One region of the Pseudoalteromonas sp. MEBiC 03607 genome, then DNA from elsewhere that is predicted to be linked to it. Evidence: predicted binding sites of a transcription regulator. Region 1 holds the regulator's gene; each other region holds the start of a gene.
The links. The regulator FliA, encoded in region 1, starts transcription of late flagellar genes. The targets are predictions, from matches to a motif close to CTAAAGNTNNNNNNNNNNNNGCCGATA.

Region 1 (4,016 bases):
TTTAAAACGAGCAAAAGCACAACATTCACGACGTCAAGCAGTAGCGTCGAACACAGTAGGGATGTATGATTAACACAGTATTAGATCAAGCAAGCGGCCTGCGCAAAATGAATCAAAATAATAATAGTGGCGTTAAAGTTATCGCTGTTACTGGCGGCAAAGGTGGTGTGGGAAAAACGAATGTATCACTCAACACTGCAATTGCATTAGGTCAGCAAGGAAACCGCGTATTAGTATTGGATGCCGATTTAGGGTTGGCAAACTGCGACGTGATGCTTGGTTTACGTGTTGAACGTAATTTATCTCATGTTTTATCTGGCGAATGTGAGCTTGATGAAATTCTTGTAGAAGGCCCTGCTGGTATTAAAATTGTGCCAGCAACGTCTGGCTCGCAAAGCATGGTGGAGTTAACTCCTTCTGAGCATGCTGGCCTTATTCGCGCTTTTAGCGAATTAAACACCGAGTTTGATATTTTAATTGTCGATACCGCCGCAGGTATTTCGGACATGGTATTAAGCTTTTCACGTGCAGCACAAGATGTCGTTGTGGTTGTATGTGATGAACCTACCTCAATTACAGATGCCTACGCGCTTATTAAAGTGTTAAGCCGAGAGCATGGTGTATATAAATTTAAAATTGTTGCCAACATGGTGCGTAGCATGCGTGAAGGGCAAGAATTATTTGCTAAACTTTCAAAAGTAACGGATCGTTTTTTAGATGTTTCTATGGAATTAGTCGCAACGATTCCCTATGACGAAAATATGCGTAAATCTACGCGACGTCAAAAGGTTATCGTTGAGTTATTTCCAAACTCACCAGCAGCGGTGGCGTTTAAAACATTAGCAACGAAAGCAGTTAAGTGGCCGATCCCTAACCAACCGTCTGGTCACTTAGAATTTTTTATTGAGAAACTAGTAAACGGCTAACTATGACAACATCGGTGAATAAAGCGATGGGATATCAATCAGCACAGAATTTAAATGCGATTGTTGAAAAGCACGCCTCTTTAGTCAAAAAAGTGGCGTGTCATTTGATTGCTCGTTTACCTGCTAGTGTTCAGCTCGATGATTTAATTCAGTCAGGCATGATCGGCCTTATTGAGGCGTCAAAAAACTTCGACGCTAGTAAAGGTGCAAGTTTTGAAACCTTTGCAGGTATCAGAATTCGCGGTGCAATGCTTGATGAAATCCGTCGAGGCGATTGGGCACCACGCTCTGTGCATCGAAATGCACGTCTAGTCGCAGAAACAATTGCTGAATTAGAAAGTACCTTAAACCGCGAGCCCAAAGACACAGAAGTTGCTGAAAAACTTGATATTACACTAGATGAGTACCATCATATTCTACATGACGTTAATTCTAGTAAAGTATTAGGTATCGAGGATTTAGGTGTAGATGAAGACGTAATAACACCAATGGGTCATGATTTAGCACTAGACAAACCGTTTAATAACGTTAAAAATGAGCGGTTTAACCAGTCTCTATTAACGGCTATCCAATCGTTACCAGAAAGAGATGCCCTTGTTTTGTCTTTGTATTACAACGATGAAATGAACTTGAAAGAAATAGGACACATACTCGATGTTAGCGAGTCGCGTGTGAGTCAAATACATGGTCAGGCGATGATTAAGCTCAAAGCAAAAATCAATGACTGGATTAATTAGTAGTAAGTAAATATAGGTTCAAACCTCACCGGAGGATGTTTTGGATAAAAACATGAAGATTCTTGTTGTTGACGATTTTTCTACAATGAGACGTATCATTAAAAATCTATTAAGGGATTTAGGTTTTACCAATGTGCAGGAAGCTGATGATGGTTCAACAGCATTACCAATGCTACAAAATCAAGAATTTGATTTTGTTGTAACAGATTGGAATATGCCTGGCATGCAAGGTATTGATTTGTTACGTGCTATACGTGCCGATGATAGCCTTAAACACATTCCTGTTTTAATGGTAACAGCTGAAGCGAAAAAAGAACAAATTGTTGCTGCTGCTCAAGCAGGTGTTAATGGCTACATTGTTAAACCATTTACTGCTGCGACACTTAAAACCAAATTGGAAAAAGTGTTTGAACGTTTAGGTTAATCTAAGGGGAGAGGCTTATGTCAGCACCTGCTGCGCCTCATATAAGTTTAGAGCAAGCTCGTCAACTTGTTGAGTATCTTGAAAAAGGTGAACAAGAGAAGGCAGATAAGCTAATTCTTGAAGCCGCATCAAAAGAACAATCAGAGTTGTTTGCCGAAGTCGGTAAATTGACGCGTCAACTGCATGAAGCGTTAAAGAACTTTGATCTTGATACTCGTCTCGCCGATTTAACTACCGATGCGATACCCGACGCTAAACAGCGATTAAACTATGTCATGGAAATGACAGAAAATGCAGCAAATAAAACCATGGATGCTGTTGAGGCAAGTTTACCTATTGCACAACAACTTGCTGATGAAATTGCAACAATCAAGCCCACGTGGGATCGATTGATGAACCGAGAAATTGAGCTTGGTGAGTTTAAAACCTTATGCCATAGCTTAGATAAGTTCATGAACAACTCTCATACTAAAACTGATGAATTACAAGGCTTGATGACCAATGTGCTTATGGCACAAGACTACCAAGATTTAACTGGTCAGGTAATTCGCCGTGTTATTGAACTAGTACGAGAAGTTGAAGACAGTTTAATTAATCTCTTAACTGTATTCGGCAGTCAAGAAGATGGTCAGCAAAAACAAGAAAAACAGGCCACAGAACAAGCACCTGCAACAAGCGATACGCTAGCAGGTCCTGAAGGGCCAATTATTGATGCAGAGTCACGTGATGATGTTGTCTCAGGACAAGATGAAGTTGATGACCTATTATCAAGTTTGGGCTTCTAAGAGGAGAGTAACTGCATGAGCTTTGAAGTCGATGAAGATATTTTACAGGATTTCCTTGTTGAAGCAGGGGAAATTCTAGAGCTTTTGTCAGAACAATTGGTTCAGCTTGAGAACAACCCAGAAGACAAAGACTTACTTAACGCAATTTTTAGAGGTTTCCACACTGTAAAAGGTGGGGCAGGTTTCTTGAGTATGACAGAGCTTGTTGACGCTTGTCATGGTGCAGAAAATGTCTTCGATTTACTTCGCCAAGGTGTGCGTAGTGTAACACCTGAATTAATGGATGTTATTCTTCAAGCTCTTGATACCATCAACGAAATGTTCTCAACTATTCAAAATCGTGAGCAACCAGAGCCTGCCGATCCTGCTCTACTTGATGTACTTCATAAGTTAAGTCAGCCACCAACAGCAGAAGAGCTTGCAGGAGAAGACACAAGTGTTATTGAAGACACAACCCCTGCACCTGAAGAGCCAGTAGTAGAAGAACCTGTTGTTGATACTGCTGATGTAACAGCCGACATAAACACTGATAATATTGATGAAAGCGACCCGTTTGCTTTTGATATGCTATTTGATGGTGGTGGTTTAGCCCAAGAGAGTGCTTCACAGAATATTGATGAAATCACTGAAGACGAATTTGAAAGTTTACTTGATGAGTTACATGGTAAAGGTCAAGGACCTGCAGCTGCGACTCTCGATTCAAGCAGCAATGATAGTGATGACATTACCGACGATGAGTTTGATAGCTTATTAGACGAACTTCATGGTGTGGGCAGTTTTGGTGAAGTTAAACAACCCGATACCCCTCAACCTGAAGCTCTAAAACCTGCTGCTCCTAGCACCACCAGTGTAAGTAGTGATGGTGATGACGAGATCAGTGATGATGAATTTGAAGCATTACTTGACGAATTACATGGCAAAGGGAGTGCACCAAAGTCACTTGAAAGCACCCCAACAGCCGCACCGAGCGTAGAGCCAGAGAAACCAACGCAAGCAGAGAAACCTGTTGCTAAAGCTGCGCCACAACAAGCTGCACCGAGTAAACCAGCAGCACCAAGTAAAGCGACTCCTGCACCAGCTAAAGCGCCTGAGTCTGCTGCTGCACCGAAAAAAGCGCCGCCACCTCAGGCCGAAACCACTGTAC
Region 2 (4,016 bases), 1.2 Mb from region 1:
AAATTCAAGCAAGCGAGCCTGGAAAATATATTCTTTTACAACAATTCGAAAACCCAGCTAACCCAAAAATTCACTTTGAAACAACGGGTCCTGAAATCTATGAAGCAATGGACGGTAAAATCGACATCTTCGTAGCAGGTGTTGGTACGGGTGGTACTATTACCGGTGTTAGCCGTTATTTGAAACTCGAGAAAGGCCTAAACGTGCAATCTGTTGCTGTTGAGCCAACTAATTCTCCAGTTATTAGCCAAACCTTAGCTGGTGAAGAAATTAAACCGGGTCCTCATAAAATCCAAGGTATCGGTGCTGGCTTCATCCCAGGCAACCTTGATTTAGAAGTTGTTGATGCCGCTGAGCAAGTATCAAATGAAGATGCAATTGCAATGGCTCACGAGCTTATGAAAAACGAAGGTATTTTAGTAGGTATTTCGTCTGGTGCTGCAGTGGTTGCTGCAAAACGCCTTGCTGAAAAACCTGAAAATGCGGGTAAAAACATCGTTGTTATTTTACCAAGTGCTACTGAGCGTTACTTATCTAGCCCATTATTTGCTGAAGAATTCAGTGAAAAAGAGTTAGTTCAATAACGAGTGCAGTTAATTTAAGAAAGGATGCCAAGGCATCCTTTTTTATTACCAAGCAAAAATAAATCCCACAATTTTACTAAGTTAACTTTACATCTCAGTCATTTAGTCACACACTTAAAATTATTTAATCTAGCAAATCAAAGCATAATGAAAAACGTACTCTTAATTTTTGCTCTATTGAGTAGTTGCTTAATGTTGGGTTGTGGCTCTGAAGAGTCACCTCAGGGCGAAAAAAATACCCCAGGCAACACAGCCACGCTTTATTTTGATGCACTGTATAACCAAAACGATTTAAATCAAGCCATGGAATACGCAACTCCAAAAATGGCTCGCATTATGAAGTCTTATGGCACCGCAAACCAATTCGCTCGTAACCTAATTAACATGCAATACGACGAAGTTGTAATTGAAGTTGATATGACCAATATGAGTTTACGTGAACAGTACGGTGATAAGGCTAATATTAATTTAATCTTTACGGGTTACTTCAACGGTAAAAAAGTGGATGATATGCGCAGTGTAAAAATGATCCGCAAAAAAGGTAATTGGTATATAGAAAAGATTAACGCCGATCCATTTGCTCGATAGATAGTTATCTTAAAGTAAAAATGGGCCTAAAAAGGCCCATTTTTTGATTCCGTGTATAAATTACTCTTCATCAAATTCTTGGTGTTGACGCTGTGCAGGACGCGCTAAGATCTCAACATAAAACGATGTTAAGCCTTTGGCTTCAATATCACTAATACATTTATTAATCTCTGCTACGTGAACAACTTCGGCTTCATCCGCTGATTCACCAAACTTACAGTCAAATGCCCAATAATCAGCACCAGCTGGGAGTGTTTTATTACGCTCACGTTTCAAATATTTTTTTACTTCGTGTTTGGCTGCATCAACCATGCGAGGGTACTTAATCTTCTCGTGGTTAAGCGTGAATGTCTTCTTCATTATAGTCCTAATAGCTTGGTTCAATGACAATGGCGCTAAGCCATAGGCACACAGTATAACAAGGCCATAAAAAATTAGCTGTATTTTTTCTTATGTTGCTTGAATTTACTTATTAAAGTGTAGATTAATTTATTTATGTGACAATGTAGTTAATCAATTAGGCTGAAATTAAATGCAAAGGTTGATGAATAGCATCTTCTGTTAAGCTATCGTAAAAAGCTGCAGCGTCAATTTGGGCACGCTCAGTTGGTTGATTTTTATCAAGGTAGCGTTTTCTTACTGCGGGCTCACAATTGTCTATCACTTCTAGTGGAATGTGATTTTTATCATCTCGAACATGCAATGGCTCAGGTGCTAAACAATGACGTAAGCGAATGTCTGAAAGACCACCTTGAAGTAATCGAAGAGCATTATCTTGACCAATCAACATATCAAATTGCTCTGGTGCTAATGATTGCTCAGGACCTGCCCCTAACTGGGCTCTAAGTACCTCTTCTGAAACGTGAGGATTACTTATTTCTGTTTTAGGTAGATGAAATTGACTAAAATCAAGTGCGTCATGTGAGAGCATTGCTAATAATAATGCAAACTCACCAGAGCGATGTTCATGAACACTTTTATTAAGACGATTATCGAGTTGACTCTCATTGAGCAACAAACCATCAACTTGCATAGACTTTAGCCAAATAGATTCCAGATTAATCAGTTATCGGCATTAATCCAATTTTCTTTAGTTTTTTTCTTTACTTAAATAACCAGTTTGCTATTATCAGCGCCGTTGCATTGGAGGGGTTCCCGAGCGGCCAAAGGGATCAGACTGTAAATCTGACGGCTCAGCCTTCGCTGGTTCGAATCCAGCTCCCTCCACCACTTCCTTCTGGTAGTGGGGCCAAATGCAATAGTAAAATCTGTGTGGAGGGGTTCCCGAGCGGCCAAAGGGATCAGACTGTAAATCTGACGGCTCAGCCTTCGCTGGTTCGAATCCAGCTCCCTCCACCACTCTTTACTCTTTCTAGCTTTACTCTTTCTAGCTTATCGCTACCAACTCAAACTACTTCCATTTTGTTTCAACCATTGCTCAGCGTTTTTATAGTCTGGATAAAACTGTCTAACACGTTGCCAAAACTTAGCACTGTGATTCATATGTTTAAGATGAGCAAGTTCGTGTACAACCACATAATCAATCACCCATGTCGGTGCACTCGCTAAATGTAAATTAAAGGTCAGCTCTCGACGCTTATTACAACTTCCCCAACGACGTTTATAATGTTGAATTTTAAGTTTTGTGGGCAGAGCTTCAGACATCTGCAAACAATAATCATGAACACGCATTTCGATATAACTCTCTAGCTTTTCGTGTAAAAACTGCTCGAGCAGTGCTAAATAGTTTGCTTCTTGATGTTTGACCCGTGATGAAATAGATAAAATAAGCCGACACTGTGCATCTTGTTGCCAAGTGCTTTTAGTGCCTTTAGCAAATACTATCGGCACATTTTGTCCAAATAACTTAATCGCCGCGTTTACAAGAGGAAGTTGGCGGCGTTCAGCATGAATGGATTGTTTGGCAATTTGTTCATCGACCCAATCTTGCTTGGTCTTTAACCAGGCATCAATCTCAGTTTGTGGAACATAAAAAGGCGCATAAACAGTGAGTTTCTGTTCAGCAACTTTAATTGCCACTGTGGTTCTGCGTTTACTGCGCTTTAGGGTGTAGTTCAACAAATATAAGCCAATTCAATTAATAAAAAGTATGGATTCCATTTTACCCTGTAAAATAACTGCTAATCTATAAAGATGACCAACAAATAATTTTCATGTTTATGTCTGATAAACCTTGTTGTAGTTATACCTCGCCTTCAGGAAAGAAATGCTTGGAAACCGATATGGGGTCTGGATTCTGTTTTTGGCACGATAGTAAGTTTGATAAGTCAGGACTAGATCTAACCCAGAAATTAGAGCGTTATGCGAAAAAAGGCGGTTTACTGCATGGGTTACAGCTAAAGCGCGCTAACCTCAGTGGTCTTAATCTTATTAAGCAGGATGATGAGGAGGGATATGACCTATCCTACTGTAACTTTTATCGAGCAAACCTATCAGGCGCACACCTTTTTAATAACAAAATCGCTAACGCCTCATTAATGAAAGCAAATCTTCACGATGCCAGCTTACATTATTGCGATTTAAAGAATACAAACTTATTAGGGGTTAAGTTTAATGATAGTCGTATTGACAATATCGACTTAGGCGAGCATTTACTGCAAGAAGCACAGGCCATTAAAGCTCGCAAAAATAGACAGTATGATGAAGCTCGTGACTTGTTCGAACAATCCGAAGAGATATATCGAAACTTAAGGAAGGCATCTGAAAACCAAGGACTTTTTGAACTGGCTGGCAACTTTACTTATAAAGAGCTTAGAATGCGCCATGCCCAATATCCAAAAGGATCAACAAAACAAATTACGTCGAGTTTTATTGATATGCTTT
Region 3 (4,016 bases), 220 kb from region 1:
AAATCCCAAAGATGGCGGTCGACCAAACGGAACAGTTGTAAAATTGGCGCCATAATAACAACAAGTTGTCCCAACACACTTTGCCATAAGTAGACTTTGTCTTTAATACCTAAATAAGCAATGATTGCCATCCAAGCAATATCATTAAAAGCCCAGACTACATAGCGCCAGATATAAATGTCATCAAATTCTTTTAAAGCAGAATAAATAAGAGTTCCATAAAGGAAAAAAGCAGCAGTAATAACAGAGAAATAAAAAGCAGGCCAATCTTTACGAAGATAAAAAATAATAATAGCCGGGCTCAAAATGAACACCCAGCTATTGCTTAAGATAACTCTAATTTCTACAAACCAGTCAGGCAAAATGTAGCGCCTTAATCAGTTTTATCGTCATCACCGCCATCACCATTGCCTGGCATATAGCTATATTTATCAACTTTTTTCATTTGTATACTCCATTACATCTGTTAATGAAGTTTCACTTTAATTGATTTATTGCCTCACATCAATAGGCTCAGATTCATGCGCCTTACCTTGCATAATAGAGATCTCGACTCGTCGGTTACGCCTACGATCTTCATCGGTTACATTCGGTACTAGTGGCCTTGTTTCTGCGTGACCTACAACCATCATACGAGATTTATCAAAACCGGGCGCCTTTTCCATTTCGCTAGCAACTGCAACAGCACGTTTTGACGACAAATCCCAATTGTTTGTATAAAGCTCATTCGATACTTGGAAATCATCTGTATGCCCTGACACGGTTATTTCACCCGGCACATCTTTTAACAGCGTAGCAATATCACGAATGATAGGTTTAAACCTAGGCTGTAAGAAAGCACTGCCTGAAGGGAATGAGCCATTCTCACGAATGCGAATAATAATTTGCTGACCTAATGACTCAAGTTCAATCGCGCCATCCATAATTTGCTGCTCAAGCTGTTGGGCAATTTTCTTTACTAGCTCATTCGTTTGCTCTTGATCGGCTGCAGAAATTGACTGCTCCATTGCTTGTTGCTGAGCTGTGCTTTGTGATTCCCCGCCACGCTTATTACCACGCTGTTCTTGACGACCACCTGCAGAGCTTTCATCACCAGCCTGAAACTCGAGCATTTGTTGTGTCATCTCTACGGTTTGTTGTTGAATTGTCTCGATAGGAGTAGGTTCAGGTTTGCCTGGTGTGAACTCCATTGCAATGACCGAGGTCCCTTTTGGAATATCTTTTACTTCAATTTTATTTTGTACACCAAAAGCAAACTTCATTGAACCTGCTATCTGCTTAAACTTAAGAACATCCATTTCCGAGAAAGCAAGCAAGAGTACAAAGAAGCACATTAATAGCGACATTAAATCTGCGAAGGTTCCCATCCAGGCAGGTAACCCCGGAGGTGGACATTTGCACTCTTGATCTGACATGCCCTACTCCTCGGTATCGACTTTACGTTTTGATTCAGCTAAATAGTTTTTCAAGATGCCTTCGATGACTTTCGGGTTTTGACCATCTTGAATACCCAGTACCGCATCAAGAATTAAACGTTGGTTGAGGGCTTCTTCATCTTTACGCAGCTCTAGTTTTACCTGAATTGGAATTGCAACAACGTTTGCCAAAAAAGCACCATAAAGTGTAGTTAAAAGAGCTACAGCCATTGCTGGACCAATTGCTTTTGGGTCATCCATGTTAGATAACATTGCAACCAAGCCAATTAGCGTGCCTATCATCCCCATCGCAGGAGCGATATCGGCAAGCGACTTAAATAAACCTGCACCAAGTTCATGGCGAGTAGCGGTGAGGGAAATATCTTTTTGCAGTGTGGCACGAACTACATCAGCATCATGACCATCCACTAACATATCAACCCCTTTGCGCATAAAGCCGTTAGGGATTTCGGCTTCTTCTAATGCTAAGAAACCACCTTTACGTGCTGAGTCAGCTAATTCTACTGCTTTTTCAATTAATTCTTCTGGCGATTCAATTTTGAACATAAAGGCTTTTGCAGCGACCTTACCAATGCCCAAAAACTGCCCCATAGTGAAGTTCGATAACACGATAAAAATCGAACCACCAAATACAATGACCACCGAAGGCGTGTTATAAAACATTGCAACTTGGCCGTCACTACTTAATACCATCGACATAGCAATTAAGCCTATGGCACCAAGAATACCTATTATGGTTGCTAAATCCACATACCCCTCCAGAGGAACAAATACACGACACCAACGGCATCAAATTTTTATTATTAACTGCTTATCGGCAAGCAATTGAATTACTTAAATCATTAAATGAATTAATTTTATTTTAATGTAAGATTTTTAAGCTACAAGTTGCCGCTACTTCTAAAACCGTAAAAATAGCATATTGATTTCCTTTTATGCGCAAAAAAACACATCATTCTTTGACCTAGTTTAGCATTCCCCCTAAAATTGGCCTCACTTTCTATTAGCTATCGAGGCCACTATGGCAACAAAGAAACCAGAAAACTTGAGTTTTGAAGAAGCACTGGATGAATTATCTCAGATTGTTGCACAAATGGAGCAAGGTGAACTGTCTTTAGAACAATCGCTAAAACAGTTTGAGCGTGGTATAGCGCTTGCGAATGCCTCATCTGGAAAATTACAACAAGCCGAACAAAAAGTGGCCATATTAATGGGTAACGATAGCCAAGCTCCTCTTAGCAACTTTGACTCAAACTTGGACTAATTAAGTGCAATTAAAAGAACAATTACAACGCGCTCGAGAAGACGTTGAAGCACATTTAAACCGCTATTTCGAACTGCCACTAAACACTGAAAAAACCATTAAAGAAGCCACTCATTACGGCGTTTTAAATGGTGGTAAGCGCTTACGTCCTTACCTCGTTTATGCGACGGGCCGCATGATGGGAGCTGACAAAGCTGACCTTGATATTCTTGCCGCTGCTATTGAGTGTATTCATAGCTACTCATTAGTTCATGATGACCTACCAGCTATGGATGATGATGACTTAAGACGTGGCCGCCCGACTTGTCATATTGTTTATGGTGAAGCGCAAGCTATTCTCGCCGGTGATGCTCTTCAAACATTAGCATTTGATTTAATTGCTAACCATCAGTTTGCAGTACCTGCGACACAACAGGTAAGAATGATCGCCTCGTTAAGCAAAGCCTCAGGTATAGAGGGTATGGTAGGTGGTCAGGCACTTGATATTGAAGCCACTGATAAAGCAATTACAGTCGAAGAACTAGAACGTATTCATCAACTTAAAACTGGCGCATTACTCAACTGTGCAATTACCTTGGGGGCTTTGGCCGCGCCGCAATGTGATGAGCAAACGTTAAAGCAGCTTAATTTGTTTGGTCAAGCAATTGGTCTGGCTTTTCAGGTACAGGACGATATTCTCGATGTAGAGGCAGACACCGAAACGTTAGGCAAACCGCAAGGTTCAGATATTGCGGCCAATAAAGCGACCTACCCTGCATTATTAGGTATGGCAGGCGCTAAGCAAAAAGCACAAGACTTATTGGCTCGGGCTCATAAAGCACTTGAGGCTATTGATTACGACACCCGCGAGCTGGCAAGCCTTGCTAGCTATATTGTTGAGCGTAATTATTAACGTCTAAAAAAGAAAGACAAAATAACTAAAAAATCAGAGCAGCAATGGGCTATAATGCACTCTGGTTAGCGAAGGATGTATATAAAATCATGACACTTGATAGTAGCAAGTATCCATTATTAAGTTTGGTTGACGAACCAGCACAACTGCGTGATATTGCGCAAGATAAGTTACCTGCGTTTAGTAAAGAGTTACGCGAATACCTGCTTAATTCAGTTTCGCAAAGTAGTGGTCATTTAGCATCAGGTTTAGGTACTGTTGAGTTAACAGTGGCCCTTCATTATGTCTATAACACCCCTGAAGATCGTTTAGTATGGGATGTGGGTCATCAAGCATACCCGCACAAAATCTTAACGGGTCGCCGTGACCAAATGCATACTATCCGTCAAAAAGACGGTTTACACCCTTTCCCATTCCGTGAAGA
Region 4 (4,016 bases), 1.4 Mb from region 1:
TATTCTTGCTGTATTAGGGTTTGTTGTTGTTAAGTTTGCATTCGCGAGCTTAGCGTTAGACCCAGCATTGCTATTTGGTGCAGGCTTATTAATTGGTGCTTTAGTTATTGCAGCTCTTTCATCAACGTCAAGTGAGGAGGCCGAAGTAAAAACAAAAACACTTTATGTTGGCAACCTACCTTATCGTGCAAATGAAGGTGTTGTTCGTGCTTTATTTGAAGAACAAGGCAAAGTGTTCAACGTTCGTTTATTAAAAGATAAAAACACAGGTAAACGCCGTGGCTTTGGTTTTGTTGAAATGGCTGAAGTGGATGCAGATAATGCAATTAATCAATTAAATGATAGTGAGTTCCAGCAACGTACTTTAAAAGTACGTGAAGCAAAACAAAAACAAGAGAACGAGGCTAATGGTTTCCGCGAGGGATCTGATCAGTCAGCGTAATGAGTTCTACACTTAATTGCGAATGACAAATAGGAGCCGTTGCATAATAGTGCAGCGGCTTTTTTTTACCTGTTGTAAAGGTAAGGCCACGTAAAGAGATTAAACTCTCAACCCGCTTAGCAATCGCTTTGCCTGAATCAATAAGTATAATCTGTTGTTTGTAGTAATTACTAATCGCGCTGGCAAGTAATGGAAAGTGCGTACAGCCAAGTACCAACACATCTATCTCTTCTGCTATCGCTAAATCACTCAATACTTTTGCAAGCTTTGCTTCATTAAGTATCTGCGTATGAAATAGTGCTTCTGCAATTTCCACAAGCGTCGTTGAACCATATAAGCTGACTCGAGTGCCTTGGCTATGAGTACTAATTAAGTTTGCAGTATAGCGGCTCTTGGTTGTTGATGGTGTTGCCAATAACCCGATATGTTTACTTTTACTTATAGCGCACGCAGGCTTGATCGCTGGCACTACACCAACAACTTCTATATTAGTATAAGGTCGAATTGCCTCTAAGGCTGATGTTGAAGCGGTGTTACAGGCTATTACTAGTATATCTACCTGCAGCGCTCTACTTTCTATAAAGCAAAGTAAAGCAAGTAAGCGGTCAATAATGGTTTGTTGGCTTTGAGAACCATAAGGTAATAATGCATTATCCATGAAATAGCTATAATCAGCATTTGGGATCAATGCTTGGATCTGTTCAAGTACAGTGGTTCCACCTATACCTGAATCAAACACCATAATATGGACTGACAAACTGCTTACCTCGGATCATCAAAGGCCAGCAGTTTGCCATGCAGTTTTAGAAAAAGAAAGTTGCGGTTATGAGTCTTGCTCAGAAGCTGAACGCAACTTGTTCATTTGCTCGAACATTGCTTTGGTATAATCAACTAACTTACTGACTTCCTCTTTGTCTTGATTCAACCATTGTAAGATACCAGCTAGTTCATTTTGCAAACCTATGTCGCCGGCTTTATTAAATGCCTGTTTTAGGTCGTCATTAAACGGCGCTATTTTCTCGGCGACTTCTTTTTCAGGAGCTGGTTTATATTCTTCATAGCCTTTTATCGCAGCCACTGTTTTGGTTTGTTTCAGATCCATCGTAAAGCCAACGAGTTGTTCATTACCTAAGTTCAACTCTTTCGCTTGTTCAAAGGCTTCTTCTAATGAACCAGAGAAGAATGTCTCACTGACACTTTGCAAGTCTTCCATCAATTCATTGATAGCTTGTTGCTCTTGCTCATTTAAATCACCATTGACTGTCATCGAAAATGACAAGTCGCGTGATTGCGAAGATTCACTAACAAACGCTTCGTTATCGCCATTTTTACTATAGCTACTTGCCGATTTACTTTCATAGGCATCTGCAAAGCTAATACTTACTTCATCACCTTCAGCCGTTGTAAAAGTGTATTCTGCGTTATTACTTAAACTAAGGTATTGGGCTTGGCTTACTGAAACTGCGTTAGGTTTAGGGTTGAATAAATCATCTTCTAGCTCATCTATACCTTTATAGATGCCTTCTTTAGATTTTTCGATGCCTTCTTTTATATCATCATTAAGAATGCCTGACTCTTTGAGCTCATCATACGCATCGTCGATACCCATTTGCACACCTTTGCGTGCATCACCTAGCATGCCTTTGAGTTTTTCATCATCAGCACCATCGGCTTTTGCTTTGCGAAGTGCGCCGCCAACAAAGTCGAGTACGTTTTTAACGATCTCTTCAAAATCAAATAGCGGTTTATCTTTTTTCTCTTCAGCTTTAGGTAAGCCAAGAGCTGCAGCTAGTTTATCATCAAGAACTTTTGCTGCCAGCTCTCGCCCGCGTTGCTGATAACTGTCTTGACGATTTTGAATGGCAGGCTGCTGCAGTGCCTGTTTGCCATTGTATTTATTCACATTTGTATTAGGTATATAGCCTAGATTGCCAATTTTCATGATCCGACTCCATGTTATGGTTATCTCATTATCGGCCAAAAACCACATAACTTAAGTTTTTTGTATAAAAAAACGACACCAAAATAAATAACAAAACTAGACAAATCCTCAGCGCTCCCTACAATAGCGCCGTTATAAAGCTAAGAGATAAAAGGTAATCAGCCATGGCGGTTATAAAAATTGATACAACTCAATACGATGCACAATTGAGTGAGAAAGAGCAGCGCATCACTAACCAGTTTCGACGTTTTGGAGTTGAAAAATTAGAGGTGTTTGGCTCTGATCCTATTCATTACCGCCAACGTGCAGAATTTCGTGTATGGCATGAGGGTGAAGACTTATTTCACATCATGTTTGATCAGCAAACCAAAGAGAAAATTCGTGTTGATGAGTTTGACCCTGCAGCACCTTTAGTCGGTGAAGTGATGCAAGCCATGATCGAAAACTTAAAGGGCAGCGAAATTCTGCGCCGTAAGTTATTTCAAATTGATTACCTTTCTAGCCTAAGTGGTGAAATCCTCGTTAGCTTGTTATATCACAAACAATTAGATGAGCAGTGGTTACAAGCAATTAAAGAGCTGAAAACAAAATTAAGCGCACAGTTTAAAATTGATTTTATTGGCCGTGCGCGTAAGCAAAAAGAAGTGATTGGTAACGATTACGTCATTGAGCGTCTTAATGTAAACGGTAAAGAATTAATTTATCAACAAGTCGAAAATAGCTTTACGCAACCGAATGCGAAAGTGAATATCAAGATGCTAGAGTGGGCACAAGCACTATGCCAGCCACTTAGCAATGACTTACTGGAGCTATACTGCGGGAATGGTAATTTCTCAATTGCCCTTGCGGGTTCATTCGACCGTGTATTAGCCACAGAGATTTCAAAATCATCGGTTTACTCAGCGCAATACAATATCGCGCAGAATAAAGTTGAGAACTTAGATATCATTCGTATGTCGAGTGAAGAGTTTACTCAAGCGATGAAAGGCGAGCGTACTTTCTCTCGTTTAGATGGCATTGACCTGACAAGCTATAACTGCCAAACAATCTTAGTAGATCCACCACGCGCAGGCATGGACACGCTAACGTGTGACTTAGTTGCTAACTACGACAATATTATTTATATCTCGTGTAATCCAGACACCCTTGAGCGTGACCTTGATCACCTATGTAAAACCCATGAAGTAAAACGTTTTGCGATCTTCGATCAATTCCCTTATACCCACCACATCGAATCAGGTGTGTTTTTGCAACGCAAATAAAATCATTTCTCTGCCAGCGCAGTAAATAGCGCTGGCAACTGCTGCTCGCTGTATACTGCTATATTATTGTCGGTTAACAGCTTTGCAGTTAATCCCATGCCTGAAATTTTCTTTCCAGAATGACTACCATCGTAAATAGTATTGCGACCGCATGAAGGACTTGATTCTTTTAATAATGCATAACGAATGCCCTGCTTTTGACAAAGTTTAAGTGCTTGTTCTGCGCCGTAAGCAAATTGTACAGTTACATCCTGCGAATCTTTGGTAAGTACTCTTCCTGCTTTTATTTCTGCAGGCGGTCTTGGCGTGGGCAGCCCACCAGCTACTTCAGGACAGAATGCGATGAGCCTTCCCTGCTGTTTGAGTGTTT

Region 2: the regulator FliA is predicted to act here: its motif matches at 2,240-2,266, upstream of E5N72_RS12925 (VC2046/SO_2500 family protein).
Region 3: the regulator FliA is predicted to act here: its motif matches at 2,249-2,275, upstream of pomA (flagellar motor protein PomA).
Region 4: the regulator FliA is predicted to act here: its motif matches at 2,414-2,440, upstream of E5N72_RS00815 (DUF5610 domain-containing protein).

What each region holds. Positions count from the first base shown of each region.
Region 1 covers NZ_SRRY01000001.1:1,609,695-1,613,710, forward strand. The annotation lists gene flhF (flagellar biosynthesis protein FlhF) at 1-73, shown strand, start outside; gene E5N72_RS07370 (MinD/ParA family protein) at 66-926, shown strand; gene E5N72_RS07375 (RNA polymerase sigma factor FliA) at 953-1,663, shown strand; gene cheY (chemotaxis response regulator CheY) at 1,704-2,087, shown strand; gene E5N72_RS07385 (protein phosphatase CheZ) at 2,105-2,872, shown strand; gene E5N72_RS07390 (chemotaxis protein CheA) at 2,888-4,016, shown strand, end outside.
Region 2 covers NZ_SRRY01000001.1:2,809,120-2,813,135, forward strand. The annotation lists gene cysK (cysteine synthase A) at 1-584, shown strand, start outside; gene E5N72_RS12915 (hypothetical protein) at 777-1,172, shown strand; gene E5N72_RS12920 (DUF6172 family protein) at 1,233-1,532, opposite strand; gene E5N72_RS12925 (VC2046/SO_2500 family protein) at 1,690-2,205, opposite strand; tRNA gene E5N72_RS12930 (tRNA-Tyr) at 2,318-2,402, shown strand; tRNA gene E5N72_RS12935 (tRNA-Tyr) at 2,447-2,531, shown strand; gene E5N72_RS12940 (SprT family zinc-dependent metalloprotease) at 2,571-3,251, opposite strand; gene E5N72_RS12945 (ion channel) at 3,353-4,016, shown strand, end outside.
Region 3 covers NZ_SRRY01000001.1:1,385,610-1,389,625, reverse strand. The annotation lists gene E5N72_RS06320 (hypothetical protein) at 1-362, opposite strand, end outside; gene E5N72_RS06315 (flagellar motor protein MotB) at 492-1,415, opposite strand; gene pomA (flagellar motor protein PomA) at 1,419-2,186, opposite strand; gene xseB (exodeoxyribonuclease VII small subunit) at 2,458-2,700, shown strand; gene ispA ((2E,6E)-farnesyl diphosphate synthase) at 2,705-3,592, shown strand; gene dxs (1-deoxy-D-xylulose-5-phosphate synthase) at 3,682-4,016, shown strand, end outside.
Region 4 covers NZ_SRRY01000001.1:198,683-202,698, forward strand. The annotation lists gene E5N72_RS00805 (RNA-binding protein) at 1-442, shown strand, start outside; gene murI (glutamate racemase) at 405-1,199, opposite strand; gene E5N72_RS00815 (DUF5610 domain-containing protein) at 1,266-2,384, opposite strand; gene trmA (tRNA (uridine(54)-C5)-methyltransferase TrmA) at 2,549-3,646, shown strand; gene E5N72_RS00825 (DUF523 domain-containing protein) at 3,649-4,016, opposite strand, start outside.